Regions from separate parts of the Streptomyces sp. NPDC019443 genome, predicted to be linked through region 2. Evidence: riboswitches for the same ligand, from Rfam matches in the RefSeq annotation. Region 2 holds a riboswitch; each other region holds the start of a gene.
The links. A riboswitch is a leader RNA that binds a small molecule or an ion and turns the genes downstream of it on or off. The one in region 2 is predicted to bind cyclic di-AMP.
Positions count from the first base shown of each region.

Region 1 (9,854 bases), on a different contig from region 2:
AGCAGGTGCGCGTTCGGGCCGCCCAGGTAGCGGAAGAGCGGCAGATCGGAGGCCTCGGAGGCGGCGTGCGCCACGGCGAGGGAGACGCCGAGGATCGCGTTGGCGCCGAGCGAGGACTTGTCCGGGGTGGCGTCCAGGTCGAACATCGCCTGGTCGATCAGGCGCTGCTCGGTGGCGTCGTACCCGACGAGCTCCGGGCCGATCTGCTCGATGACGGCGAGGACGGCCTTCTCGACGCCCTTGCCCTGGTAGCGGTTCTGGTCACCGTCGCGGAGCTCAAGAGCCTCGAACGCACCGGTGGAGGCGCCGGACGGAACAGCAGCACGACCCGTGCTGCCGTCGTCGAGGCCAACCTCGACCTCGACCGTGGGGTTGCCTCGGGAGTCCAGGATTTCCCGGGCTACGACGACGTCGATGGACGGCACGAGCATCTCCTTCTGGGATGTGACGCTAAATGTGACTCAAGCAGTGGGACACAAGCAGTGCAGGGCAGCGCAGGGTCTCCGTGGCCTTGCGGCAAGAGCCTAACCGGCTCCGGGGCATCGGTCGGCCGGTGCCCGCCCGCTGGGACGGAAAAGGGCATGAACAGGCAGTGACAAGGCAGAACCCCGGCCCGGCGCGTACGGGGGATAGCGCGCCGGACCGGGGTGCTCTGGGGCCCGGGGGTCAGCTCGGGCGGAGCCGGGGCAGCCGGCTCGGGCGGAGCGGGGTCAGCTCAGGTGGAGCTGCTGGCCCGGGTAGATGACGTCCGCGTCGTCGATGATGTCCTTGTTCAGGTCGAACAGCTTCTGCCAGCCGCCCTTGACCTTCTCGGTCTCGGCGATCTTGCCGAGGGTGTCGCCGGCCTTGACCTTGTACTCGCCGTCGCCCTTCTTGAAGCCCTTGGCCTTCGCGGCGGGCTTCGCCGGGGCGGCGGGGCGCTCGGAGCGGGTGGTGGGAACCTCGGCACGCTTCGGCTGCGCCGGCTGCGTGGTGCCGGCGTCGGCGGCGCCGCCGTACGCGGCGTTGGACAGGTTGACGCCGCAGTTCGGCCACGCGCCCTTGCCCTGGCCGGCCAAGACCTTCTCGGCGACCGCTATCTGCTGGGACTTGGAGGCCTGGTCGGCGCTCGCGGCGTACTGCGTGCCGCCGTACGCGGCCCAGGTGGAGGCCGAGAACTGCAGGCCGCCGTAGTAGCCGTTGCCGGTGTTGATCGACCAGTTGCCGCCGGACTCGCACTGGGCGACCTGGTCCCACTCGGAGGCGGTCGCGGCGGACGCCGAGGTGGCGCCGAGGAGCGGGGCGGCGACGGCCGCACCGGTGACGCCGGCGATCGCGGCGAAACGAGTGGCCTTGGACGGGCGACGGTGCTTGCCCTTGCTGGAAAACAGCATGGAACTTCTCCTCACCGACGCCTACGAGGTGAGCTGTCGGGTTCGGGCCGACGAGTTGCCCGGCCGCGCGTCCTGCGCGCGGCTTCACCCCAAGCCGGTTGGAGCCGTCGATCTCAACGGCCGGGGCCGGCGCTTACCTTGGGTCCCCCGCTCCTGCCTTCGGCGCTCTGCGCGACGACTACTCCCCCGAACCGTCGGCAGGATTTGGCGTGACGGTCAGCGGCGCCCGCGGTGGCGAGCGGTTCAGACCGTAAACACAGCTCTCCCCGATGTTCAAAGGAGGAACATCGGGGAGAAAACGCCCATCTCGCCACTCCGGTCACACCCGTTTTCGCAGGTGGGGGGCGGAATGAGTGGTTCCGCCGGGCAAGTCACGGCAGTTGGGACAAAGAGACTCATGTCTCACTTGCACAGACTCGGACATAAGCCCGCGAACTGACCGTGAACTGCCTGCGAATCGCCTCTACTTCAGGCCCAGATCGAGGCTCTGGCCAGGAAGAATGAGGTCGGGGTCGGCACCGACGGTCTCCTGGTTGGCCTCATAGAGCTCGGTCCAGCCGCCGGAGAGCTTCTGCTTGTCGGCGATGGCCGACAGACTGTCGCCCGGCCGGACGGTGTACTCACCGGGCGCGGCGTCCGCATTGCCCGTCTCGCCCGCCTCATCCGGGTTGCCCGCATTGTCGCGTGCCGAACCGTCACCTCGCGAGGCATGCCGACCCGCTTCGCGCTCATTGTCCGTATTGCCCGGCTCGGTCTGCTCCGGGGCGGCCTCGCCACGGTGCTTGCCGCCGCCACTGTCGGCGCCCGGCGCCCCGTCCGTGGCCGCCGGCTCGGCGGGCTCGGCCGACCCGGCCGGGTCCGCGGTCGGCTCGGCAGACGCCGCAGTGGTGGGCTCGGCGGAGGGGTTCGTGGGTATGAGCGACTCGACCGGGTCGCTCTGCTCGGGCGACGGCACGATGCCCGGGTCGACGCCGGTGGCGGCACCGTCGTTCTTCAGGCCGGCGAGTGCCCCGCAGCTGGGCCACGCCGCGGGGCCCTGCGCGTCGAGGACCTTCTCGGCGACCGCTATCTGCTGCGAGCGGCTGGCGAGGTCGGCGCGGGCCGCGTAGTCCGTACCGCCGAAGTCCTGCCAGGTCTCCTGCGAGAACTGCAGCCCGCCGTAGTGCCCGTTGCCGAGGTCGGCGCTCCACATGCCGCCGCTCTCGCACTCCGCGACGCGGTCCCACGTGGAGGCGTCGGCGGCGGAGGCCGAACCGGCGCCGAGAAGGGGGATGGCGATGGCCGATCCCGTCACCCCTGCCGCGACAACAATGGCAGGAGCCTGACGAGGTCGGCGGTGTCGCCCGTTCCCGGAACGCATGCGGTTGCCTTTCACGTGACTACTGAGACGACGGTGAACGTAGCCGCATTCGAACGGAAGTCACAAGTCGATGCAGCGGAGATCACGTGAAAGTCACAGTCTTGACAATGCGTCAGATCTGTCGAGCGGTGAACTCAACCGGCAGAGTGCGCAATCCGCGCATAATGAGACCTCCACGCCACCGCAAATCGGCCGGATCGCCTGCAAGCCGCAAGTCCGGCATTCTCCTGAGCAGCGTGGCGAGCGCGGTCTGCCCCTCGAGACGCGCGAGGGGCGCGCCGAGGCAGTAGTGGATGCCGTGCCCGTACCCGAGATGCTGGTTGTCGCGCCGGGACAGATCGAGGCTGTCCGGGTCGGCGAACCGCTCCGGGTCCCGGTCGGCGGCCGCGAGTACGACGAGTACGGGATCGCCCGCCGCGATCCGCTGCCCGCCGATGACGAGCGCCTCGGTGGCGAACCGCCAGGTGGCGAGCTCCACGGGCCCGTCGTAGCGCAGGAGTTCTTCGACACCGGTGGCCAGCAGCTCGGTCTCGTCGGCGGCGAGAGACGTCTGGAGCCGCTCCCGCTGTTCCGGATTACGAAGCAGGGCATATACCCCATTGCCGATCAAGTTCACGGTGGTTTCAAAACCCGCGAAGAGAAGGATGAAGGCCATGGCAGCGGCCTCGTTCTCGGTGAGGTGCTCGCCGTGGTCGCTGGCCCGGATCAGCCCCGAGATCAGGTCGTCCCCGGGCTCCTCCCGCTTTCGGTGGATCAACTCCGCGAGATAGCCCCGCATCTTCTTCACAGAGCGGGCGACGCCGCCGCGCGGCCCGCCGCCCTGGCCCGGCTTGAAATGTCGCACCATCATCCCGGCCCAGTCGCGGAAGTCGTCCTGGTCCTCGCGCGGGACGCCGAGCAAGTCGCAGATGGCGTAGATGGGGAGCGGGAACGCGAACTCATGAATAAGATCCGCCTCCCCCCTCTCCACGAACCCATCAATGAGCCGGTCCGTCAACTCCTGTACGCGCGGTGCGAATTCGGCAACCCGGCGCGGGGTGAACGCCTTCGATACCAGCCGCCGCAGCCGGGTGTGGTCCGGCGGGTCGATGTTCAGCAGATGGGTCATCAGCTCGGCCTTGCGCTCGCCGGGGATGCCCGTCTTCCCCTTGGCGTGGGCGGGCTCGTCGTGATGCGCGGGATTCTTGCTGAGCCGCTGGTCGGCGAGGGCCTGCTTGGCATCGGCGTACCGCGTCACCAGCCATGCCTCGACTCCGCTGGGGAGGGTGGTCCGGTGGACCGGCGAGTTTTCCCGGAGCCACGCATAGGCGGGGTAGGGGTCGGTGGCGAACTCCCAGGTGAACAGCTCGGGCTGAGCGCTCACTCCTGCCCCTCGGCGGCGCGGATCGCGTCCCTGTAGGCGCGGGCCGCGGCGCGCAGGGCGGCCTCGGGGTCGGTGCCGGACTCCTCCGCCCTGACGGCGAGGGCGAGCAGTTCGTAGCCGGTGCCCCGGCCGGCGGGGAGCGGGACGTCGAGGCCGGCGGTACGGACCCGGCCCGCGAGCTTCGCGGCGAGGGCGAGGCCGGGCTGACCCAGCGGCACGCCGTCCGTCACGGAATCGCGCTGCTTCTCGATCGCCTTCGTGCGGAGCCAGTGCTCCTTCACGTCCTCCGGCGTCTCGGCGTGCTCGTCGCCGAAGACGTGCGGGTGGCGGTGGATGAGCTTCTCGACGATCGTCCCGGCGACGTCGTCGATGGAGAACGGCTCGTCCTCGTCCTCCTGCGCGATGCGCGCGTGGAAGATGACCTGCAGGAGTACGTCCCCGAGCTCCTCGCGCAGCTCGTCACGGTCGCCGTCCTCGATCGCCTCGACGAGTTCGTACGCCTCCTCGATGCCGTATTTGGCGAGGCCCTTGTGGGTCTGGGTCGACGACCAGGGGCACTCGGCGCGGATCCGGTCCATGACCTGGACGAGGTCGAGGAGACGGGCGCCGGGCAGGTCGTACGAGCCGGGAAGCAGCTCCAGGTCCGGCATCTGCACCCGCCCGGACCCGGCGAGCCGGGCGAGCCCGTCGGTCAGGGCCGTATCGCCCTCGCCTGAGGGGACGACCACGACGGTGCGACCTCCCCCAGAGCCTTCGGCCCGGGAGGTACCCCCGGCGCAGGCGTCGACCAGCTCCTGCGCGGTGATGGCCGTTATCTCCACGGCAACACCGGCCTCGCGGAGATACGGCAGCTGGGGGTGGGCCCCGTCGGCACAGAGCACCCGGTCGGCAGCGTGCAGCGTCTGCCACGCGGGCCAGGACAGCAGCCCGGGCGCGACGCGGTGGCTTGCGGTGAGCAGAACGATTCGGCCGGGGGCGACTGGTGCTTCTGTGGTCACCCCTCGAACCTACCTCGCGCCGCTACGCACCCGCCTCGACGGGCTCCGGCTCCTTGCTGACCTGGGTGATCCACGGGGCCTTGTAGTTGCCGAGCTCGAGTTTCTGGTCGTCCCAGGTGCCGAAGCGGGGGTTGACGTCGATGTCCAGCGCCTTGGCAGCGGCGGTGAACGCCTGGTTCAGCTTCTGCTGGCCCTCGGGAGTATTGGTCGCGCCGAGGGCCTCGGCGAGCTTGCTGACCAGGATGTCGCGGCGTACGACGTCGCCCAGCTGGTCGGGGGCGACGCCGCGCTGCTGCAGATACATGGCCGCGAGCTGCTCCTCGCCACCGGACTGCTGCACGAGGGCGGTCCGCCCGTCCTGGATCTCCTTGCGGCTGACCTCGACCCCGGCGTCGTCGGCGGCGCGCTGGACGACCCGCTCGACGATCAGGTCGTAGAGCTTGGCGCGGCTGAGCTGCCCGCTGTCCTTGATGAGCTGGGCGGACTGGGGGGAGCGCTGCTGGGCGGCGCGCACATCCTTCACCTTCGCCTGGACGGTGGACACCTCGATCCGCTCCCCACCGACGACGGCGGCGGCCCCTGGGTGAGCCTCACTGCCGCAGGCGGCGAGGAGGGGCGCGGCGACGAGCAGCGCGGCTGAGACGGTGAGCGCGGTGCGACGGCGGCGGTGCAAAGGAGCCTCCCGGCGTGCGGCGTGATTGTGCGACGATGCACAAGACCCTGCGGTGATCGATGTTAGGCAGTCTCCCTGGCCTGGGCCACTGATTCGACCGACGATTCGCCGGAAGTTGCGACGCACACGTTCACATGGCGTTCAACCTGCGCCGCCGGGCGAGCCGGCTCCGGGCGCAGCATGATCGTCCGGGAAACGGCAAAGGTGATCGGGACGGCGGCACCCGCCGCGATCAGCGGGGCGTAGCGGCTGCCGAAGTGCAACACGTCCACCAGGAGATAGACGCCGCTCGTGGTGACGACGAAGTTCGCCGCGTTGGTGAGCGGGAAGAGCAGGAACTTCCGCCAGGTGGGACGGGTCCTGTATGTGAAGTACGAGGTCAGGAAGAAGGACCCGACCATGCTCAGCGCGAAGGCGACGACATGCGCCGCCACATAGGGCAGCCAGGTGAGCAGGGCCAGATACAGGCCGTAGTACGTCCCGGTGTTCACCACCCCCACCAGGGCGAACCTGACCAGCTGGACCCGGACCGTCATCGTCTTACGAGCTCCCCGTTGCGTTTGTGCCGCTCACCTTCCTGCTGGTGCGGAAGGCCGGCGTTGGTGGCCTTCACCAGGAAGTGCGGTCGCCGCTTCACCTCGTAGTAGATACGGCCGACGTACTCGCCGACCACCCCCAGCATCAGCATCTGCACGCCGGCGAGTGCGGTGACCGCCACCAGAAGGGTGACATACCCGGGGGTGTCCACGCCGTTCACCAGGGCGACACCGACGATCCAGGCGGAATACGCCATGGCGAGCGTGACAAGCAGCAGCCCGAGATAGACGGCGGCCCGCAGCGGCTTGTTGTTGAAGGAGAGCAGGCCGTCGAGGCCATAGTTGAGCAGTTTGCCGAAGCTCCACTTGGAGCGGCCCTGCTCACGCAGCGCATTCTCGTACTCGAAGGTCGTGGTGCGGAAACCGACCCAGGCGAACAGACCTTTGGAGAAGCGGTTGTATTCGGTGAGTTCGAGGATCGCGTCCACCGTGCGGCGCGACAGCAGCCGGAAGTCACCCACGCCGTCGACGAGTTCGACGTCGACGAGCCGGTTGATCAGCCAGTAGTAGGCGCGGGCGGTGAGGGTGCGGGTGACCCGGTCGCCTTTGCGCGTACGGCGGGCGATGACCTGGTCGAAGCCCTCCTCATGAAGCTGCAGCATGCGCCTGACCAGCTCCGGCGGGTGCTGGAGGTCGGCGTCCATGATGACCACGGCGTCACCCTCGGCATGCTGGAGCCCGGCGAGCATGGCCGCCTCCTTGCCGAAGTTGCGGCTGAAGGAGACATAGCGGGTACGAGGGTCGGCCTCGGCGATCTCCTCGAGGAGAGGGAGCGTCCGGTCCTGGCTTCCGTCGTCCACATAGACCAACTCGAATTCCTGCCCGAGCAGGGAGAGTTCTGCGGTCACATGTTCATGGAAGCGGCCGATGATCTCCTCTTCGTTGAAGCACGGAACAACTATCGAGATCAGCACGGAAGAACAACAACCCACCCGAATGTCCCGTGCGGATTCCCTGCATGACGCGCAGGCGACCATTTCGTGAACTGGGCTTCCCACGACATGTTTTCAACATCCACGCTGGCATATTCGAGGAATCATGTCGACTCTGCAATCCGCGCGCGGCCGCGCCGCCGCCCTCGCTGCGCTGATCACCGTGGGAGCCGTGTGCGCCGGTGACGCCGTCGCCCGCAGCTTCCCCTTCGGACCGCACACCCGCAGCGTGAACGACCTCGGCAATCAATTTGTGCCATTTCATGCGCATCTGTGGGATCTGCTGCACGGGCGGGCCGACGGCGGACTGCTGCTGAACTGGCAGTCCGGATACGGCACCAGCTTTCTGCCCGACCTCGGGACCTATCTGACCAGCCCGTACTCGATGCTGGTCGGACTCTTCCCACGGGACCGGATCGACCTCGCCGTCTATGTGATCACGCTGCTGAAGATGGCGACCGCGGCCGCGGCCATGGCCTGGCTGCTCCTGTCACTGCGCAAGGACACGGGCGGGCGCTGGTGGATGGCGGCGGTGCTCGGCGGCTCGTACGCGTTGTGCGGCTGGTCGGTCGTCGAGGCCTCGTACAACCCCATGTGGATGGACGGCCTCGTCGCCTTCCCGCTGCTGTGCCTGGTCGGCGAGTGGGCGCGCACGGCACGCCGGCCGGTTCTCGGCCCGGTGGTCGTCGCGGTGGCGTGGATCGCCAACTTCTACACCGCGTACATGGCGACCATCGGGGCCGCGCTGGTGCTTCTCGTGCGGCTGCTGCTGGAGGAGACGGCGGCAGGGGACCGGATGCGGGCGCTGCTGCGGGCCGCCCGGGCCGTACTGCTCGGCATCGCGCTGGCCGCGCCCGTCCTGATTCCCGTCTTCCTCGGCTCCAAGCACGCCTATCCGGGGTGGACGAAGGAGTTCGCCCCGGCCGGCTGGGCCGATGTGTTCGCCCGCACGCTGCCGGCGACGTACAGCTTCTTCACGCCCGCGGTCTTCCTCGGCAGCGGCGCGCTGTTGCTGGCCTGCACGCTCGCGTTCAACAGCGCGGTGCCGCGGCGCGAGCGGTGGGTGTGGACGGGTCTCGCGGCCGCGACCCTGGTGTCACTCCAGTGGGCGCCGACGCATCTGGTGTGGCATGTCTTCGCGACGCCCAACGGCAGCCCGTACCGGCAGACCTTCGTCTTCGCCGGGATTCTCGTGATCGCCGCCTGGATCTGCCTCTCGTACGACTGGCCGGGGCGGCGCGCCCTGCTCGGCGGCGGCGCCGTGGTGGCCGTGATCGCACTCACCGCCTCCACCAGCGACCTCGTCACCGCCTGGACCTTCCCGCTGTTCGCGGCCGGGATCGCGGCGGTGGCGGGCGGTCTGCTGCTCGCCAGGCGCGGCAAGTACGCCGTGGTCGCGGCGCTGCTGCTCAGCGGCGCTCTGATCGGGCAGGCAGCGGCGACCACCGCGTACGCCGACCGGCAGCGGCTCGGCAGGCTGGACGACTACCCGGCCTGGGGCGAGCCGCAGAGCGAGCGGGCGGCGGCCGTGGCGAAGGCCGACGGCTGGCCGCGCCACCGCACCGACCCGGGCCGCGACCAGATCACCGGCAACGATCCGATCCTGATGGGCGGCCAGGGCGGCTCGTACTACAGCAGCCACACGCCCGATGTGTACACCCGCACGCTGGCCGCGCTCGGCGCGGGCTGGACGTCCAACGGCCGCAGTGTGCAGTCCCTGGACAACCCGGTCACGGACGCGATCTTCGCCGTCGGCGCACGGGTACGCACCAAGCCGGGACAGCACCCGGAGGTGACTCGGGCCGCCCGGACGCCGCCGCTGCTGACGGTGCGGTCCGCAGGTCCCGCGGGCCGCTACAACTGGAACCCGTTCCGCAACCAGGAGCTGCTGCTCGGCTCGCAGGTCTACGACTCTGCGGTGAACGGCTCCTGCCCGGTCGGCAGCGAGGTCTTCCTCTGGGCGCCGAACTACACCGGCAAGGCCCGCCTCGGCGACAACGAGCAGGTGACGCTGCGCGGCGGACAGCCCAAGCGACGTGCGGCGCTCACCTCGCTCGGAACAGTGAACTCTCCCGGTACGACGATCAGTTACAGCCGTGGCAACCCTCGTACGACCGTGGGCTGTCTGGACCGGGCGAAGCTCACCGCCGCGGTGGACCGGCTGAAGACGACAGGGCCGGTGTCTCTCAAAGTCACCGACAGCGGCGTACGGGCCGAACTCCCGCCCGGCACCCAGGGGACGGCCGTCCTCGCCGCGCCCCGGATCGCGGGCTGGAGCTGCAACGGCAGGCCCGCGGACTCCTACCTCGGGCTCGTCGCCGTACCTCTGGAGGGCAAGGCGACGACGGTCGACTGCTCGTTCCGCCCGCCGGGCCTGAAGGCGGGCGCGGCGATCGGGGCCGCGGGGTTGCTGGCACTTGGGGGCCTGGCTCTGCTGCCCCTGCTGCGGGCGCGCCGGACGGGCAGCAAATCCAGCCCGTCCGGCGCTTGAGGACTCAGGTAACCGGGGGCGGAGCCCCCCTAAGGGGGACGCGGCTAAGGGGGACGCGGCATTCCGTC
Region 1 is NZ_JBIRYJ010000004.1:145,388-155,241, forward strand. Features, by position in the region: gene eno (phosphopyruvate hydratase) at 1-425, opposite strand, end outside; gene ACH492_RS14875 (transglycosylase family protein) at 711-1,373, opposite strand; cyclic di-AMP (ydaO/yuaA leader) riboswitch at 1,377-1,548, opposite strand; gene ACH492_RS14880 (transglycosylase family protein) at 1,837-2,733, opposite strand; gene ACH492_RS14885 (cytochrome P450) at 2,846-4,096, opposite strand; gene ACH492_RS14890 (nucleoside triphosphate pyrophosphohydrolase) at 4,093-5,094, opposite strand; gene ACH492_RS14895 (SurA N-terminal domain-containing protein) at 5,117-5,767, opposite strand; gene ACH492_RS14900 (GtrA family protein) at 5,830-6,303, opposite strand; gene ACH492_RS14905 (glycosyltransferase family 2 protein) at 6,300-7,277, opposite strand; gene ACH492_RS14910 (YfhO family protein) at 7,402-9,786, shown strand.
Region 1: linked by a shared signal. The riboswitch ahead of ACH492_RS14875 (transglycosylase family protein) and the one ahead of ACH492_RS04060 (peptidoglycan DD-metalloendopeptidase family protein) in region 2 are both predicted to bind cyclic di-AMP.

Region 2 (9,854 bases):
ACTGGACGCCGCGCTCGCCTGGCAGCCCGAGGAGCTGTATCTCTACCCCCTGTATGTGCGGCCGCTGACCGGTCTGGGCCGTGCCGGCGAGGCCGGCGATCAGGCTTGGGACGCCCAGCGGCTGCTCCTGTACCGCGAGGGCCGCGACCATCTCCTCTCGCACGGCTACGAGCAGGTGTCGATGCGGATGTTCCGCCGCACGGACGCTCCGCCGCAGGGCGCGGACGACTACGCCTGCCAGACCGACGGCATGATCGGTCTCGGCTGCGGCGCCCGCTCCTACACCTCGACCCTCCATTACTCCTTCGACTACGCCGTCGACATGCGCGAGATACGCGGAATCATCGACACCTACACGGCGACCGAGGACTTCAGCCGCGCCGAAGTGGGACGCGAGGTCGACGAGGACGAGGCGCGCCGCCGCCATCTCCTCCAGTCGCTCCTCCAGGCCGAGGGCATGGAAGTGGCCGGATACCGTAAGCGGTTCGGCCGCCACCCTGCCGAGGACTTCCGGTGCGAGCTCGACCGCTTCGCCGACCTCGGCTGGCTCGACGAGAGCGCTGCGCCCGACCGGCTGATGCTGACCGCCGAGGGTCTGGCCTACTCCGACGCCGTGGGCCCGGAGCTCTTCTCCCCCGCCGTGCGCGCCGACATGGCCGCCTACGAACTCAAGTGAGGCTGAGCTGTGGACCTGACGATCCTCTACCGGGGCCCGCTCGCCTCCTGCGACTACGCCTGCCCGTACTGCCCCTTCGCCAAGCGGCACGACAGCTCCGAGCAACTGCGTGCCGACCGCTCCGCGCTCGAACGCTTCGCCGTTTGGGCGTCCGAGCAGACGGACGACCAGCTGTCGATTCTGTTCACGCCGTGGGGCGAGGGTCTGGTCCGCTCCTGGTACCGCCGCACCCTCACCGAGCTTTCCTGGCTGCCGCACATCCGTCGGGTCGCCATCCAGACGAACCTCAGCTGCCGCACCGGCTGGGTCGCGGACGCCGATCTCGACACCCTCGCACTCTGGTGCACGTACCACCCGGGCCAGACTCCGTACGACCGCTTCCTCGGCAAGTGCCGTGACCTGTCCGGGCGCGGGGTCCGGTTCAGTGTTGGCGTCGTCGGCTTCCCCGAGCATTTGGCCCAGGCCCGCCGCCTGCGCGCCGATCTGCCCTCGCCCGTCTACCTCTGGGTGAACGCGGCCGAGGGACGCGGCTACACCGACGCCGAGGCCGCGGAGTGGACGGACCTCGACCCGTTCTTCCCGTACAGCCGCGATCCGCACCGCTCGGCAGGACTCCCCTGCCGGACGGGCGAGTCGGTGATCTCGGTGGACGGCGACGGCACGGTGCGGCGCTGCCACTTCGTCCGGGACGAGCTGGGCAATCTCTACGACGGCTCCTACCGGCGGGCGCTGCGCCCGCGCGGCTGTCCGTCGGCCGTCTGCGACTGCCATATCGGCTATGTCCATCTGGAGGCGCTGCCGCTGTACGACGTGTTCGCGGGCGGTGTCCTGGAGCGGATCCCGGCCGTGCCCGCCGCTACTCAGCCGTCGTACGGAGCGGGAAGGCCCATCCCCGTCAGTCTCGCCGCACCGCGGCGCGCAGCCGGTGCATAGCGGCCGCGCCGCGGTCGGGGTCGCGGGTGCCGAGCACCCCACCCCGCCGCGGTCACAGGGGCAGCAGGTTCGGGCGCTTGGCCTCGACATGGTCGCCGGAACTCTCGCCGCGCAGCCGTCGGCCGATCCACGGCACCAGGTGCTCGCGCGCCCAGTGGATGTCGTCACGGCGCACTTCGAACGGGCCGCGCGGCGGCTGGGGCGGCCACGGCTGGTCGGGGTCGGCGGGCACATCGAGTCCGAGTACCTGGGCGGCGCGCAGCGCGACCCGGGTGTGTCCCTCGGGCGACAGATGCAGCCGGTCGGTGTCCCAGGCCCGCCTGTCCTGGACTGACTTGAGCGACCAGAGGTCGAGGACGGGGCAGTCGTAGCGGTCGGCGATGGCCCTTACATGCGCGGTGTACGTGGCGATCCTGCCGCGCAGATGGCGCAGCACCGGCACCCCGCGGGTGTCGAATCCGGTGGTCACCATGACCGTGCCGACCGCGCTCGTGAGGTCGGCGACGGCGCGCTCGAAGCGCTCGGCCACGTCGTCGGGGTCGGTGCCGGGCCGGATGATGTCGTTGCCGCCGGCGCAGAACGTCACCAGATCCGGGGCGAGTTCCTTCGCCCTCGGCACCTGCTCCTCGACGATCTGGTCGAGGAGACGCCCGCGTACGGCGAGGTTGGCGTACCTGAAGGTGTGCTCCGGCGTCCGGTCGTCGAGCAGGACCGCGAACCGGTCCGCCCAGCCGACGTACATCCCGTTCGGACCCGGGTCTCCGACGCCTTCGGTGAAGCTGTCACCGATAGCCGCGTACGACCCGAATGCACCCTTTTTCCCTGTTCTCGAATCGTCTGCCACGAGACCATATCTTTCCCTTACGGATGTGACCTACGCGACCGTAAGGAAGGGTTGACGAGGGGTGATCTTTGCCACCGGTCAAGTTTCGTCCAACCCGGAATACGCCGACTCCCCCGCGCCGCCGGACGGGGGGAGTCGACAACGGTGTGCTGTCTGCGCCTCAGATGGAGACGCCGTACTGGCGCAGGTACGCCAGCGGGTCGACGTCCGAGCCGTAGCTCGGGCCGGTGCGGATCTCGAAGTGCAGGTGCGGGCCGCTGGAGTTGCCGGTGGAGCCCGAGAGGCCGATCTGCTGGCCGCCGCTCACGCTCTGGCCGGCGGAGACGGCGAGCGAGGAGAGGTGGGCGTACTGCGAGTAGTTGCCGTCGCTGTGCTGGATGACGACCTCGTTGCCGTACGCGCCGCCCCAGCCGGCGGAGACGACGGTGCCCGCGCCGACGGCCTTGACGGTGGTGCCGGAGGAGGCCGCGAAGTCGACACCGGTGTGGTAGCCGCTGGACCACATGGCGCCGGTCATGCGGTAGGAGGTGGTGACGGTCGCGCCGTCGACGGGGGCGGTGAAGCCGGAGCTGCTGGTCTGCGAGGCGCTCGCGGAGTCACCGGAGGAGGACTGTGCGGAGGAGTCCGAGCCGGAGTCGGACGCGGCCTTGGACTTCGACGCAGCCTTCGAATCGGCCTTCGAATCGGCCTTGGAATCGGCCTTGGACTCGGATCGGTCCTGGCTCTCCTGGCGCGGCTGCGCCTTCTCCGGAGCCTTCGCCTTCGACTTCGCGCCGAGGGTCAGCTTGAGGCCCGGGTGGATCAGCGACGGGTTGTCGCCGACCTGCTCACGGTTGTCCTCGTACAGCTTCTTCCAGCCGCCGCGTACATCGTGCTCCTTGGCGATCTTGGCCAGGTAGTCACCGGAGACGACGGAGTACGTAGTGGGGACGGCGGCCGGCTTGACTGCCGCCGGGGCCGCGGCGGCGGTCACTGCCGTAGCGGGCGCCACGGCGGGAGCGGTCTTGCCCACCGCGTGGGCGCCGGTGGCACCCATCAGCGGAAGCGCGATGGCGGCGCCACCCGTGCCGGCGGCGACGAAGCCGCGCGTGATCGGGCTGGTCTTGGGACGGCGGTGCTTACCCTTTGCGGGCATGGCGCATTCCTCTCCGGCGCCTACGAGGTGAGCTGTCGGGTTCGGGCTGGAGATGCCCGGCCGCGCAATGCGCGACTAAACCCCGAGCCGTCCGGAACTCCGGAATGGCGAACTACCTGGGTCCCCCGCTCCTGCCACACGTGGGTGGATTTTTCGAATTCCGGTCGGCGGCAGGATTAGGCGGTCCGTCCGGATTGACGGGAACGTAAGCGAGGGGGACGGGCGGGTACAAGCCATCACTTTCCCGGGCCAATGATCCGTGCGATATCGCACCAGAATTCCGGTTACCCTCCGTAAAAGGTGGATCTCGACCGGATCTCAACTGCCCTTCGGGCAACGGAGTTCGGCTCCGCCGGACCACCACGCACCGTCACGGATATGATCCTGCTCACGGACTCGACCCCATCCCCCCTGTAGATGGGGCACGTCATGCCGAACCGGCCAATTCGGACAGAAGCGTCATTTAATGACTATCGACCGATCGCCCACACTTACCTACCAATCCCTGTCAACGTCACAGGAATTCCACCGGGTTCCGCCGCCTCCCCTGACGACCATTTCCCATTCTTGACCGCAAAATAGGACAAAGTGCCGTAGGCGTCGGGGTTGGTCGCAGCGGGGCACCGAGGCCGGCCGAGTCCGGGTCGGAGCCGGAGCCGGGTCAGCGGCGGCGCAGCCGGATCACGGTGGCGTCCATGTCTCCCCTGAGCCCGGTCTGCAATCCGTGGTGCAGGAGTACGGCCCCCCGGTGTACGGCGCCGGTGTCCAGGCACTCGTAGGCGGCTGCCGGGTCGAGGCCGCGCAGCCTGAGCCGGGGCGGCTGCTCGCCGTAGTGCTGCGCCTGCAGCCAGGCGAGGACAACGCTCTCGTCGCCGCGTACGTACTGCACGGCGCTCAGCCCGCCCTCCGGCGCCCGCAGCCGGTGCAGCTCGCCGTGCTGCACCAACGGCCTGATCTTCTTGTACAGGTCCACCCAGCCGCGTGCCTCTGCGAGCTCCTCGTCGGTCCACTCGGTGAGGTCGCCGCCGACCCCGAGAACACCGGCCATCGCGCTGACGAAGCGGAAGCGGAGCGTGCTGAACCGGCCGTTGAGCTGGACATTGGGGCTGTCGGTGACCCAGGCCGCCATGACCCGCGCCGGGTGCAGCTGGGTGAAGCCCTGCTGGATGGCGAGCCGGTCCAGCGGATCAGTGTTGTCGGAGGTCCACACCTGGTCGGTACGGGAGAGGATGCCGAGGTCGATCCGGCCGCCGCCGCCCGAGCAGGACTCGAAAGCGACGGACGGATGCGCGGCCCGCAACCGGTCGAGGAGTGCGTACAGCGCGTGCACATGCTCGACCCACAGCTTCTGCGGGTACTCCTCGCCGGGCCATCCGACGTCCGTGAAGCAGCGGTTGAAGTCCCACTTCACATAGTCGATGGGCGCACTGCTGAGCAGCGTGTCCAACTGCTCCCAGAGATAGTCCTGTACGTCCTCGCGCGCGAGGTTCAGCACGAGCTGGTTGCGGAATTCGGTTCTGGCGCGGCCCGGGTGGTGCTGCACCCAGTCGGGGTGCGCGCGGTAGAGGTCGCTGTCGGCGTTGACCATCTCCGGCTCGACCCAGATGCCGAACTGCATCCCCAGCGCGTGCACTTCGTCCGCGAGCGGCCCCAAGCCCTTCGGGAAGCGCTCGGCGTTGGGCGTCCAGTCGCCGAGCCCGGCGCGATCGCTGGTGCGTTGCCCGAACCACGCGTCGTCCACCACGAACAGCTCGACGCCCATCGCCCCGGCCCGCCGCGCGAGCGCCCGCTGCTGCTCCTCGGAGATGTCGAAACCGGTGGCTTCCCAGGAGTTGTAGAGGACGGGCCGCTCGGTCGCCGCGTCGGGGATGACATGCGCCAGCTGCCAGGCGTGCCAGGCCCGGCTGGCCCCGCCGAATCCGCCGTCGGTCCACAGCCCGGCGAAGACGGGCGAGGTGTACGACTGGCCGGGCGCGAGCCGCAGCAGTCCCGATTCGTCGTAGCCCGCGCCGCCGGTGATCTGCACGAGTCCGTCGGGCAGCTGCTGTACGGAGATCCGCCAGGACCCGGACCAGCCGAGGGCGCAGGCGTACACCTCGCCGCGCTCCTCCGTGGCCCCCTCCGCGTCCAGCGCGACCCACGGCAGATGCTGGTGCCCGGTGTGGCCGCGTCGGCTGCCGATCACCTTCTCGCCGTACGTCAGCTCCGACCGTACGAGCAGCGACTCGGCGGCCCAGCGGCCGTGCAGCTGGCTGAGCCGCCAGCGCTCGCGCTGCGGCAGCGTCCAGGCGGCAGAGTCGGCCCGCAGCAGCTCCAGGTCGGGGCCGTCCCCTTCGTGGGCGACGGTTTCGTGGGCGACGGTGACCCAGCGCTCGATGATGTCCGCGTCATCGCGCATCCGGTGGTGCAGGGTGAGGCCGAGGCCGTGTACGGCGTCGGTGAAGCGGAGCCGCAGTTCGTCGCCGTCCACCGCGTCACCGGCGAAGGTCCACTCCGTGCCGCGTACTTGTGGCGTACGGACGGAGAGCGCCGGGCGTACGAAGCGGGGTCCGCCCTCGACCGGGTACTCCTCGTGCCCGTCGAGCTGCGACTCGAAGGGCCAGTAGGGCGGCAATACCCGGTCCGCGAGTGCCTCCGCGTCGGCGCCGGAGATCCGGGGTCCCCAATGGAGATGCAGCAGTTCGTCGTCGTCCGTGAGGTGCAGCGCATAACTGCTCGTGGGTCCGGAGAGAACCCACGTACGCCCCTTGCCAACGCTCTCGATCATCCCGACCCCTCAGATACGCACAGGTCCGCACAGGCCCGAACATCATCCGACGGGGACCGCTGCCGGTGCAACGGCCTTGCGGGAGACGGCCGAGATGATTGCCGGATGAAGCGGTGTCGTATCGTCGGGAACGCGCCATCGTCGGCGAGCAGCGCCGACGGCAGTCACTTCAGGAGTCCCCGTGACGCAGCAGCTGCCGCAGGCCCCGTCGACAGAGCCGGAACTGGCCGGAGTGCGCAACTTCCGGGACGTGGGCGGCCTGCCGACAGTGGACGGCAGGAAAGTGCGGCACGGCCGGCTCTTCCGCAGCGGCCATCTCGCGCACGCGACCGAGTCCGACGCCTCGTTCCTCGGCACGCTGGGCCTGCACACGATCTTCGACTTCCGCAATGCGGCGGACATGCGGCTGGAGGGCCCCGACGTCGAGCTGCCCGGCGTACGCAATGTGAATCTGCCGCTGACCGACCCGGCCGACGGCGCCGAGTTCTGGAAGATGGTCCGGGACGGCGACCTCGACCAGCTGCGGTCGATCCTCGCGGACGGCAAGGCGGCGGGGCGGATGACGGCCTCGTACCGGACGATCATCAAGCAGCGCACCGCCGAGCACAGCAAGGTCCTGCACGCGCTCGCGGAGGACAGCGTTCCGGCCCTGATGCACTGCGCGGCGGGCAAGGACCGCGCCGGTCTGTCGGTAGCCGTCTCGCTGCTGGCGGTCGGCGTCGAGCGGGAGGCCATCGAGGCGGACTACCTCAAGTCCAATGACCCGCACCGCCGTTACCTGGTCCGGCGCAGCGACAATTCCCCTGCCGCGATGTCCCCGGAGGTGATGGAGCTGCTGTCCCCACTCTTCGACGCGCGGGCCGAGTACCTGAGCGCGGCCTTCGAAACGATCGAGCAGACCTGGGGCACCACCGAGCGCTACCTCACCGAGTGCCTGAAGGTGAGCCCGCAGACGCGCGAGCGGCTGCGCGACCGGCTCCTCGACGAGGCCTGAGCCGGGCTCACCGGTTCCGCGCTACTGGTTCTGGCCGCCCAGCAGGAAGAGCAGATAGAGGAAGGCGGCGAAGAGATGACCCGCCACCAGGTAGGCGAAGAGCCGGATCACCAGCCCTCGGGGGAACTTCCCCTCTTCGTTGTGCTCGGACATGGCAGACCTCTCACGTGTGTCAGGCGTGCGGATGAATGTCGGGGCTCTGCAGCAGCGTGTGTACGAAGAGCAGCTGGACCCCGTCGGGCGTGGCCGCCGCGATGCGGTGCGGGGTCATTGAGTCGAAGTGCGCGCTGTCCCCGGGGCTCAGCTCGTGCACCGCGTTCCCCAGGCCCAGCCGCAGCCGCCCGTCGAGGACATACAGCCACTCCTCGCCGGGATGCACCCGGACCACATCGCCCTGGCTGCCGAACGGGACCACCAGCCGCAGGGCCTGCATCGCCCGGCCGGGGCCGCCTGCCCGGTAGTACGTCCAGCCGTCGGCCGCCGCGCTCTCCCCGCGACCGGCGCGGATGATGGGCTCGTGTTCCGGCGCCGACTCGCCGAGGAGCTCGGCGACCGTCGTACCGTAGATGCGGGCGAGCCCCAGCAGCATCGGCAGTGACGGCTGGCGGTGGCCCGTCTCCAGACGGGAGAGGTGGGCGGGCGAGAGGCCCGCACGCTGGGCGGCCGCTTCCAGGGTGAGACCGCGACGGCGGCGCAGATCGCGCAGACGAGGTGCGACATCGGGCAGCGAGGTGTCCGCCGCCACTTCGGCAGGGGTGCTCATATGCCCATTGGGCCAGGAACCTGCCTCTGAGGCAAATTTATTGCCTCAGAGGCAAAGGTGCCGAAAGTCAGCGGTTGGCGACCGCCTGCTTGACCAGCGTCTTGCCGAAGTCCCACATCAGCCCGCCGCCGCCGTGGGCGTCGTCCATCACGGCCGTGAACGCCGCAACGAACCGATCGACCTCCCGCTCACCGATGGTCAGCGGCGGAATCAGCTTGATCACTTCCAGATGGTCGCCGGAGACCTGGGTGAGGATCCGGTGCTTCTCCAGCAGCGGCACCACGACCATCTGCGCGAAGAGACCCTTGCGGGCCGCCTGCAGCATGGTCCAGCGGCTGCGCAGCTTGATCGAGTCGGGCCGGCCGAACTCGATGCCGATCATCAGGCCGCGCCCCCGCACCTCGTGCAGCAGCTCATAGCGGTCGACGAGCGCCGCCAGCCGGGAGCGCAGCAGTTCGCCGGTCACCCGCGCATTGGCGACGACCTGCTCGTCCTCGATCACCGAGAGGACGGCGAGCCCGGCAGCCATCGCCTGGGCGTTGGATCCGAAACTCGCCGAGTGCACCAGCACCCGATCCATCGACGAGTAGACCTTCTTGAAGATCCAGTCCTTGCCGAGGGTCGCTCCGACCGGTACGTAACCGCCCGAGAGCGCCTTCGCCACACAGACCAGATCCGGCTCGACCCCTTCCTCGTACTGGTACGCGTAGAAGTCGCCGGTCCTGCCCAGGCCGGTCTGCACCTCGTCCGCGATCAGCAGCGCCTTGTGCTTGTGCAGCAGTTCCTGGGCCGCGTACAGGAACCCGGGGGGCGTCTCGTGCACGCCCTTGCCCTGGATCGGCTCCAGGACGAAGGCCGCCACATCGCCGCGCTTCAACTCCCGCTCCAGCGCGGCCAGATCGCCGAGCCCGATCGCGGTGTCGGGCAGCAGCGGCGCGAATCCGTCCCGGAACCCCGCTTCCCCGTTGACCGACAGAGATCCGGTGGTCAGCCCGTGGAAGGCGTGCGAGCAGTACAGGATCCTCGGCTTCCCGGTGGCGTAACGGGCGAACTTCAGCGCGGTCTCCACCGCCTCCGTACCGCTGTTGCCGAAGAACACCCGGTCCAGATGAGGACTGTGCGCCAACAGCTTCTCCGCGAGCAGCCCGGGCAGCGGCTGGCAGTCGAAGCGCGTGAGGTCCGCGAGCGAGGCGTCCAGGACGTCGTGCAGCGCCTTGCGCACGACCGGGTGGTGCCGGCCGAGCCCCATCACCCCGAAGCCCGCGAGCATGTCGAGATAATCATTGCCGTCGGCGTCCCAGAAGTACGCGCCCTCGGCCCGTTCGTAGACCTTGTCGAAGCCGATGGTGTGCAGCATGCGCGGCAGCTGGTGGTTGAGATGTCGCGCATGCAGCTCATACCGCTCGGCCCCGCGCTCCGCAAGGAGTCGGGCCAGGTCGAAGCCCTTGAGCGGCTCGGTGCCCGTCGGCGGCTCGGTCATTCCTCAGCTCTCCTCTCCTTGACCGCCATGGCGGCACTGATCCGTCCTGCGATCTCCACCGGGGTAAGCCCGATGTCGGCGAGTACCTCGCCGCGTTTGGCGTGCGCGAGGAACTGCTCGGGGATGCCGAAGGTACGCAGCGGCACATCCACGCCGGCGTCCCGCAGTGCCTGCCCGACGGCCGAACCGACCCCGCCGCTGCGGCTGTTGTCCTCCACCACGGCCACCAGACGGTGCTGCGCGGCGAGCGGAGCGAGTTGTT
Region 2 is NZ_JBIRYJ010000001.1:894,344-904,197, reverse strand. Features, by position in the region: gene ACH492_RS04075 (STM4012 family radical SAM protein) at 1-676, shown strand, start outside; gene ACH492_RS04070 (STM4011 family radical SAM protein) at 686-1,609, shown strand; gene ACH492_RS04065 (SGNH/GDSL hydrolase family protein) at 1,662-2,453, opposite strand; gene ACH492_RS04060 (peptidoglycan DD-metalloendopeptidase family protein) at 2,614-3,588, opposite strand; cyclic di-AMP (ydaO/yuaA leader) riboswitch at 3,593-3,745, opposite strand; gene ACH492_RS04055 (alpha-galactosidase) at 4,250-6,355, opposite strand; gene ACH492_RS04050 (tyrosine-protein phosphatase) at 6,537-7,349, shown strand; gene ACH492_RS04045 (DUF6126 family protein) at 7,371-7,502, opposite strand; gene ACH492_RS04040 (XRE family transcriptional regulator) at 7,522-8,112, opposite strand; gene ACH492_RS04035 (aspartate aminotransferase family protein) at 8,180-9,592, opposite strand; gene dxs (1-deoxy-D-xylulose-5-phosphate synthase) at 9,589-9,854, opposite strand, start outside.

Region 3 (9,854 bases), on a different contig from region 2:
CTGTCGGCGCTGCCGCACTCCGCACTCGCCGGGCGGATGGCGGCGCGGGCGGCGACGTGCGTCAGCCTGGACCGCAGTGGCGACGGCGACGCGGCGGTAGGCGTGGAGGCGCCGCACGAATGCGATGCGGGCATGCAGCGCGACGGGGTGGCGCCGAGCCCGCCGACGGGACGGGGCGAACGGTCCTGGTGGCTGGGCCAGTTGGTGGAGGCGGCCCCGCTGTCCACCTGGCGGGGGCGGCTCGGCGGGCGTACGGCGCAGGAGATAGTCGCGCTGCCCGTCGCCGACGGCTGGGGCGAGGAGCTGCACGCGGCGTGGTGCCGGGCGGCGGTGCGGCAGCGGGACGCGGAGTGGTCCCGCGCCCTGCTCGGGGCGCCGGGCAACCCGCCGGACACCGGCCCCGGCACGTCGTCCCTCGCCGAACGGGCGAAGCTGCTCGCGACGCTGCCGGACGGTGAACGGGCGGTGTGGGTCGCGGAGTTCATCGCGGCGCACGGCCTGTCGGAGGCGTTCCAGCTGCTCGGCGTCTGCGCGGTGCCGTGGGGGGAGCCGCTCGGCCGTTCGGTGGTGGACGCGCTGGACATCGCGCGCGATGCGGGGAGTTACCCCTGGAGCTTCAGCGGGGTGATGGGCCTGGCGGAACGCTGCCTGGACCCGGCGGAGGCGAGCCGGCTGGAGCTGCTGACGGCGACGCCGGACGAGACGGAGGGGGCGTCGCCGGGGGCGGGGGGGTACTGGTCGGAGGCGTTTCAGCGGCTGGTGTCGACGTTGCGGTTGCGGGCGGCGATGCGGGTGGAGCTGGGGGGTGTGTGATCCCCCACCCCGCCCCTTCCCGAATCTGGGGGCTGACGCCCCCCGGCCCCCCGGGCGGGGGGGGTGAGGTAGGCGTGGGGGCTTACGCCCCCAGGCCCCCGGAAGCGGCAGCTTCGCGCCGCGCCCGGCCCCAGGCGCAGTGCACGGGCACCGCGTCACCCCCGGTGCCGCCCGGACGGCGTGGGGCGGACGCAGGGAACGAGCCTGCGTCCCCGCCCGGCGCCGCCGTCAGGCGCCCGCAGGGCCACGGGGCCGCGTCACGCGCGTCGGAGGGCGTCAGGCATCCGCGGTGCCGGCGGAGGGAGGAACCGGGCGCTGCTCCCGTCCGGCGCCGCTGGACGGGGTCAGGCCACCGCAGGTTGGCGGACGCAGGGCACGGGCGCCGCGTCATGCCCCGGCGCCGCTGGACAGCGTCAGGCACCAGCGGACCGGCGGACGCAGGAACGGGCAGGACATCCCCGCCAGGCGCCTTGGTCGGGCGCCCGTAGTGCACGGGGCCGCGCACGCCCGGTGCCGCCCGGACGGCATCAAGCGGACGCAGGGAACGGGCACGGCATCCCCGCCAGGCGCCGCCGTCAGGCGCCCGCAGACTCCCCACCCGGCGGCGTCGTCAGGCGCCCGCAGGGCACGGGGGTCGCGTCTCGGCCGGTGCCGCCCGGACCGCGTCGGGCGACCGCAGTCCCCCACCCGGCGGCGTCGTCAGGCGGTGTCAGGCGCCCGCGGGCTGGCGGACGTTTGCGTTGACCCAGTCAACGATCGACGCCGTCGTCGCGCCCGGGGTGAAGATCTCCGCGACGCCCTTCTCCTTCAGCGGCGCGATGTCCGCCTCCGGGATGATGCCACCGCCGAAGACCTTGATGTCCTCCGCGTCGCGCTCCTTCAGCAGCTCGATGACCTTCGTGAAGAGCGTGTTGTGCGCACCGGAGAGGATGGACAGGCCGATCGCGTCGGCATCCTCCTGGATCGCCGTGTCCACGATCTGCTCGGGGGTCTGGTGGAGACCGGTGTAGATGACCTCCATGCCCGCGTCACGCAGCGCCCGCGCGATCACCTTGGCCCCGCGATCATGGCCGTCGAGCCCCGGCTTGGCCACCACCACGCGGATCGGACCAGTCACACCCATCACTGCCTCCACCTACCGACTGCGCCGCCCTGGGCACGGGTCCCGAACCGCAGCGGTCCGGGGAAGTGAACGAACGTTATCTCCAGCATCCCGCAACCCGCCGTTTCGCGGCCGATAGCGAGGGGGAAATCACACATGGGACAACTTAGCTATGCGTCGTACCCGCACCACGCGGCACACACGCAGCACCGCACCACCGCGGGAACGATCGCTACGGGAGCCGCTCCAGGGTTCGTAGCCCCGTGCCGTCAGCCGCGCGGCACGGCGTTACGACCTCTTCGGTACTGGCCCAGCACGGGCACAGGGCCTGAGTGGCGCCCACGAGGGCACACGGGGGACGGAGCCGTCCTCCAGCGTGCCGTACGGGAGGTCGGCCATGAAGGCTTTTCCCTTCTTTCCGCTGTGTCTGCGCCCCGTGCGACACCTACAAATACCGGCCGTGCTGCTGCGCGCCGCCACCCTCGAGCTGGCCATCCTCGCCGGGCATCTGCTCCTCTACCCCGCCGGCCTCGTCCCGGAGCGTCGCGAACCCGACCCGGCCCCCGCCCCAGGACCGAATCCCCAGCTCCCGACGCCCGGCGCGGACCGCCCGCCTGCCGTGCTCCTCCATGGCTTCGTGGACAACCGGTCCGTGTTCGTACTGCTGCGCCGCTCCCTCGCCCGGCACGGCTGGCGGCACCTCGAGTGCCTCAATTACTCCCCGCTGACCTGCGACATCCGCACCGCCGCCGAGCTGCTCGGCCGGCACATCGAGGAGATCTGCGCGCGTACGGGCCGGTCCGAGGTCGACATCGTCGGGCACAGCCTCGGCGGCCTGATCGCCCGCTATTACGTACAGTGCCTGGGCGGTGACCACCGGGTACGCACGCTCGTCACCCTCGGCACCCCACATTCGGGCACCAGCGTCGCCCCGCTCGCCAGCGCGCACCCCATCGTGCGCCAGATGCGCCCCGGATCCGCCGTGATCGAGGAGCTGCGCATGCCCGCGCCCGGCTGCCGCACTCGCTTCGTGAGTTTCTGGAGCGATCTCGACCAGCTGATGGTCCCGGTCGAGACGGCATGCATCGACCACCCGGACCTCATCGCTCAGAACGTACAGGTCAGCGGAATCGGGCATCTCGCGCTCCCGGTCCACCCGGCCGTAGCGGCCGGCATCCGGCAGGCCCTGGAGTCGAGCCAACCCGCGACGGGCACATCCGGCGCCGTCTCCGTCGCCTGATTCGGGCTCGACGGCGCGCGCCACCACGCCCAGCCCCGGCAGACCGGGTAACGAAACGTCGAACACCTTTCGAACATAGAGCCAAAGCTGTGCCCACAGTCCGCCGAAAGGCATCCGAATGCCCGTTTCCTGATTGCCTAAAACCTGCCGAAGATTGTCGCCGTCGCATACCGCCGGGTACAGTCGCGCCACTGCTTTCCCACTGGGACCCCTGCGCTCCACGGCCCCAGAACCCAGGTCCTGCTGCCGAGGCGAGAGAGAAGTTGGTGAACGACCAGCACGCCCACGCCGGGTACGACGGCTACTCCACTGGCAGCTTCGACACCGACCCGCTCTTCGGTGCGCTTCCCGGCAGTTACGAAGCCGGCCACAGCGGCCAGTACGACACCACCCAGTGGGACACCGGGTCGCACCAGACCTCCGGTTACGACGTCTACGCCGCGCAGCAGGCACAACAGCCGCAGCAGGCGCAGCAATTCCCGCCGTACGAGACTCACGCGCAGTACGACGGCACCGCCCAGTACGGCAGCACCGGCCAGTACGACTCCACCGGCCAGTACGACACCACCGGCCACTACGACGCCGCCGCGGTCCAGTACGACACGACGGGCCAGTGGGACGCCGGCGCGTGGAACCAGACCGCGCAGACGGATCAGTACGAAACCGCCGCGGCCACGTTCGCGTACGACACCACCGGACAGTGGACGGCGCCCGCCTTCGACACCGGCACATACGACGCCACCGCCTGGAACACTGGCGCGGAAGCCGTCGTACCGCACGTACCGCAACAGTTCACGCCGGAGCATGAGTTCATCCCGGACCAGGACTTCAGCCCTGCGGCGCCCGCCGACCTCACCACAGAATTCCAGCCGGAGTTCCAGTCGGACCTCACGTACGAGTACGAGGAGTACCAGTACGAAGCCGAGCCTGAACCCGAGGCCCAGCCCGAGGCCGAGGCCGGACTCGAAGCGGAAGCCGAAGTCGAAGCGGAAGCCGAACTCGACGGCGAATACGAACTCGCGCCGGAACCCGAACCCATCGCCGCCGCGGTCATCCCCCGCCCCGTCCGCCGTTCCGGCGGGTCCCGCGGCCGTCGCCGCACCCCCGCGAAACGCTCCGCGCTCCTCACCGTCGCTGTGCCCTCCGCGTGTGTGATGGGCGTTGCCGGCATCGCCGCCGCCTCCGTCGGCAGCCTCGGCACCGGCGACACCAAGGGCGACAGCAACGTGGAGGCGGCCGATCCGTCCTCCCCCAAGGCGATCGCGGCCAACAACAAGATGGACACGCAGCTCGCCGCCCTCAGCGCCGACGCCCGCGACTTCGGCGACCGCGCGTCGCGCACCCAGGAACGCCTCGACCTGAAGGCGCGCCAGGAGGCGGAGAAAAAGAAGCGCGAGGAAGAGGCCAAGCGCCGCGAGGCGTTGCGCCCCAAGTTCGTACTGCCGGTGAACCGGGAAGGCCTGAGCGCGTACTACGGCCAGGCCGGCGTCAACTGGATGTCCGTGCACACCGGCATCGACTTTCCGGTGTCGTACGGCACCGAGGTGATGGCCGCGACCGACGGCACCGTCCGTACGCAGTGGAACAGCGCCTACGGCAACATGGCCATCGTGACCGCCTCCGACGGAACCGAGACCTGGTACTGCCACCTCAGCAGCACCAAGATCCGCTCCGGTTCGGTCAAGGCCGGTGACGTCATCGCATACTCGGGCAACTCGGGCAACTCCACCGGACCGCACCTCCACTTCGAGGTACGGCCCGGCGGCGGCTCGGCGATCGACCCGCTGCCGTGGCTTCGCAGCCACGGCCTCGACCCGACGTAAAAGCGCCGATCAGAGCTCGGTCCGAGCTCGATCAGAGCTTTTCGACCGGCGCGTACCGCAGCAGCAGGCGCTTCGGCTTGGTGTCCCCGAAGTCGATCGTCGCCTGCGCGTCCGCACTCGACCCCGTCACCTCCACCACGGTCCCCAGGCCGAACTGGTCGTGCGTGACCCGGTCTCCGACCGCCAGCGAGATCACCGGCTTGTCGGTCGTACGCCGCGTGGCGAAGCCCGAAGCACCGCCGCCCGCGCGTGAGCGCGAGGACGAGAGCGACGAGGCGATGCCGGACGTCGGACCGGCGGGCGCGGCCATCGGACCGGTCCGCTTCCACTGCAGGTGCTGCCCGGGGATCTCCTCCAGGAAGCGCGAGGGCGGGTTGTACGAGGGCTGGCCCCAGGCGCTGCGCATCGACGACCGCGTCAGATAGAGGCGCTCGCGGGCGCGCGTGATGCCGACGTACGCCAGCCGCCGCTCCTCCTCCAGCTCCTTCGCCTGGCCGAGCGCGCGCATGTGCGGGAAGACGCCGTCCTCCATGCCGGTCAGGAACACCACCGGGAACTCGAGGCCCTTCGCCGTATGCAGCGTCATCAGCGTGATGACGCCGGAACCGTCTTCGTCCTCGTCCGGGATCTGGTCGGAGTCGGCGACGAGCGCGACCTGCTCCAGGAACTCGGCGAGCGTGCCCGCGCCTTCCTCCTCGGCGCGGTCCTGCTCGAACTCCAGGGCTACGGCGGCCAGTTCCTGCAGGTTCTCGATACGCGTCTCGTCCTGCGGGTCGGTCGACGCCTGCAACTCGGCGAGGTAGCCGGTCCGCTCCAGGACGGCCTCGAGCACGGTGGCCGGTCCGGCGCCCGACTCGACGACCGTACGCAGCTCCTCCATCAGCACGTTGAACCGCTTGACGGCGTTGGCGGAGCGGGCCGCCATGCCGTACGCCTCGTCGACGCGGCGCAGCGCCTGCGGGAAGGTGATCTTCTCGCGCAGCGCGAGCGCGTCGATCATCGCCTCGGCTCGGTCGCCGATGCCACGCTTGGGGACATTGAGGATGCGGCGCAGCGGGACATTGTCCTCGGGGTTGGCGAGAACTCGCAGATACGCGAGGACGTCCCGGACCTCCTTGCGCTCGTAGAAGCGCACTCCGCCGACGACCTTGTACGGCAGCCCGACCCGGATGAAAATCTCTTCGAAGACACGGGACTGGGCGTTCGTACGGTAGAAGATGGCGACGTCGCCGGCCTTCGCGTCGCCGGCGTCCGTCAGCCGGTCGATCTCGTCGGCGACGAACTGCGCCTCGTCGTGCTCGGTGTCGGCGACATAGCCGGTGATCTGCGCGCCGGCGCCGGCGTTGGTCCACAGGTTCTTCGGGCGGCGGCTCTCGTTGCGCTCGATGACGGCGTTGGCGGCGGAGAGGATCGTCTGCGTCGAGCGGTAGTTCTGCTCGAGCAGAATCGTCGTCGCGTCCGGGTAGTCCTCCTCGAACTGGAGGATGTTGCGGATGGTCGCGCCGCGGAAGGCGTAGATCGACTGGTCGGCGTCGCCGACGACGCAGAGCTCGGCCGGGTCGTCGTCCGGGCCCGAGGGACCCACCAGCTCGCGTACGAGCGTGTACTGAGCGTGGTTGGTGTCCTGGTACTCGTCCACCAGGACATGGCGGAACCGGCGCTGATAGTGCTCGGCGACGTCCGGGAACGCCTGCAGCAGATGCACCGTCGTCATGATGATGTCGTCGAAGTCCAGCGCATTGGCCTCGCGCAGCCTCGCCTGGTACATCCGGTACGCCTCTGCGAGCGTCTTCTCGAAACCGTCGACCGCCTGGTCGGCGAAGGTCTCCTCGTCGATCAGCTCGTTCTTGAGGTTCGAGATCTTCGCGCTGAAGGACTTCGGCGGGAACTTCTTGGGATCGAGTTCCAGATCACGACAGACCAGGGCCATGAGGCGCTTGGAATCGGCGGCGTCGTAGATCGAGAACGACGAGGTGAAGCCGAGCCTCTTGGACTCCCGGCGCAGGATCCGGACGCAGGCGCTGTGGAAGGTGGAGACCCACATGGCGTTGGCGCGCGGGCCGACGAGGTGCTCGACGCGCTCCTTCATCTCGCCGGCGGCCTTGTTGGTGAACGTGATCGCCAGTATCTGGCCGGGGTGGACGCTGCGGCTGCCCAGCAGATACGCGATCCGGTGGGTCAGCACCCGGGTCTTGCCGGACCCGGCCCCGGCGACGATCAGCAGCGGCGAGCCGGTGTGCACGACGGCGGCACGCTGCTGTTCATTCAGCCCCTCGAGCAGGGCGGCGGGGTCCACGACCGTGCGCGGAGCGCCGTCACGGTGGTACGGGTCCCGGGCCGGGGGGACGTCGTAGGCGCCCTGGAAGAGATCGTCAGGGATCTCCTCCGGGGCCGAGTCCTCGGGCGGCGGCGGGTGGTGCTCCGCGCTGGGCTGGAGGTCCGCCAGGAAGCTGTCGTCAAAGAGGCTGCTCATCGCTCTACGAGTCTAGGCCGCCGCACTGACAGCTCGCCGCCGCATTGGGATACCCCGGACGATGCACAGGACGTTTCGACGGCCGATTCGAGGGCGATTCGACCGGCGATCGACGCCGCGACTCTCCGTCATCGGCCTATACCATCGGGTCATCATTTGGGGGCGCCGGTTCACCGATCGCCAAGGTCACGAAAATGTATCGGACATTTCGAACATCAACCTTCACAGCAGCCGCACGAGTTGGCTAGCGTGCTCCCCCAAGGCGGCCCGTACCCCCATGGCGATCCACGCCAATCGGGCGGCCTGCGCCGAATTCGGGCTTTCCACAAGGGAGTTCGGAACCGGGGACCCACCATGCACAACCGGGGTGAATCGGACCGCGCCTCACTCGGTCCGTAGGGCGATCTTCCGTTCCGCCCGAACCCGACAGCTAACCCGGTAGGCGGTCCACGGAAGAAGGAGATGCCGGCCTTGGCGTCGCATCGCAAAACGCGAAGTCGAACCGTAAAGTCCTCCCCCGCCGTCGGGTTCACGACGGCAGCCCTCGCCTCCGTCACGCTGTTGTCGACGCAGAGCGCCAATGCCGCACCCGCCGAGCCGAAGCCCTCCGTCGAAGAGGTGCAGAAGAAGGTCGACGACCTGTACCGGCAGGCCGGCACGGCGACCCAGAAGTACAACAAGGCCAAGGAAGCGACCGAGGAGAAGCGCCGCGAGGTCGACGAGCTCCTCGACGACGCCGCCAAGCGCACGGACAAGCTGAACGAGTCGCGGCGGGAGCTCGGCACCTACGCGGCCGCGCAGTACCGCACGGGCGCGGTCACTCCGACCGCCGCGCTGCTCTTCGCGGACAGCCCGCAGGCGTACTTCGACCAGACGCAGCTGATGGACCGGATGACCGACCGTCAGCGCAGTGTGATCGACGACTACGAGACTCAGCGGGCCGCGGCCGCCGAGCAGCGCGCGGAGGCGACGAAGAGCCTCGAGTCGCTCACCCGCTCCCAGCAGGCCCTGCGCACCAGCAAGCAGGACGTCCAGGCGAAGCTCGCCGAGGCGCGCACGCTGCTGTCGAAGCTGACGGCCGAGGAGAAGGCGCGGCTTGCGGCGATCGAGCGCGAGAAGGAAGAAGAGGCCCGTCGCAGGGCCGAGGCCAAGGCCAAGGAGGAGGCGGAGGCCCGCGCGGAGGCCGAGCGCCGGCGCCAGGAGCAGGAGCAGAACCAGGGCGGCGACACGGGCACGGACACCGGGTCGGACACCGGCTCCGGTTCCACGGGCGGAGCCACGTACGCGGCGAAGGCGGAGAAGGTCCTCTCCTTCGCCCGCTCCCAGATTGGCAAGCCGTACGTCTGGGGCGCGTCGGGCCCGAGCTCGTACGACTGCTCGGGACTGACCCAGGCCGCCTGGAAGGCCGCGGGCGTGGACCTGCCGCGCACCACCTGGGACCAGGTGAAGGTGGGCGTGCGGGTCGAGACGAAGGATCTGCTCCCGGGTGACCTGGTCTTCTTCTACGACGACATCAGCCACGTCGGCATCTACATCGGCGACGGCAAGATGATCCACGCGCCCAAGCCGGGTACGAACGTCCGCGAGGAGTCGATCTACTACATGCCGATCTACGGCAGCGTGCGCCCGGCCTGAGACCGCTCAGCGCACGAACGCCCGGGGCCGACTTCGGCGCCCGGGCGTTCTCATGTCCGGCTCACGTCCAGAGCGTCGCGATGAAGATGTTCGCGACCGCCAGCCCGCCCACCGCGCCGAACAGCGCCTTGTCCACCTTCTCCTCGTCCCGCTTGACGTACACCAGGCCCAGGATCACAACCAGCACCGCCAGCTTGATGCCGACCTTCAGGTTGTTCACCGGCTGGTCGTCCGCCTGGTTCAGACCCACCAGTGCCACGCCCGTGATCAGCATGGTCAGCGCGCCGTGCAGCATTGCCGGGGTGAAGCGGGCCGTTCCCGCGCCCATCGCCTTCATCTGGGTGAGGAAGCCGCCGAGCAGCGACGCGATGCCGATGATGTGCAGGGCGACGAAGACATTGATGAGTACGTCCATGTCGCGGAGCCTAACCCTCCCCATAGCACCGATCTCCAGGCAGGTATGCCTCATTCGCCGCATCGGTCACAGCGGCACGGGGATCCGAGCCGGCACCATCAGTCCCGCTCTCAGAAAGCGCACCCACGTGTCCAGCTTCGGGCAGTACCGGTCCACGCCTCATTCCCGTGACTCTCAGGTTTAGCGTCCTTTCTCAGGTGACCGACTCCCCACCGCCGCCGAGCTCCCGGGCGGCAGTCGGCCACCCCCGCCGAGAGATCCGGCGGCGGGCCGCTCCCCCGTGCGGACCGCCGTCGGACTCGGCGTCGGATGCGGCGTCGGACTCGGCGTCGGATTCGGACCGCAGGGAAGAC
Region 3 is NZ_JBIRYJ010000013.1:142,646-152,499, reverse strand. Features, by position in the region: gene ACH492_RS31055 (DUF5691 domain-containing protein) at 1-813, shown strand, start outside; gene ACH492_RS31050 (cobalamin B12-binding domain-containing protein) at 1,523-1,936, opposite strand; gene ACH492_RS31045 (esterase/lipase family protein) at 2,313-3,155, shown strand; gene ACH492_RS31040 (M23 family metallopeptidase) at 3,422-4,978, shown strand; gene pcrA (DNA helicase PcrA) at 5,010-7,451, opposite strand; cyclic di-AMP (ydaO/yuaA leader) riboswitch at 7,748-7,911, shown strand; gene ACH492_RS31030 (NlpC/P60 family protein) at 7,914-9,086, shown strand; gene ACH492_RS31025 (hypothetical protein) at 9,148-9,501, opposite strand.
Region 3: linked by a shared signal. The riboswitch ahead of ACH492_RS31030 (NlpC/P60 family protein) and the one ahead of ACH492_RS04060 (peptidoglycan DD-metalloendopeptidase family protein) in region 2 are both predicted to bind cyclic di-AMP.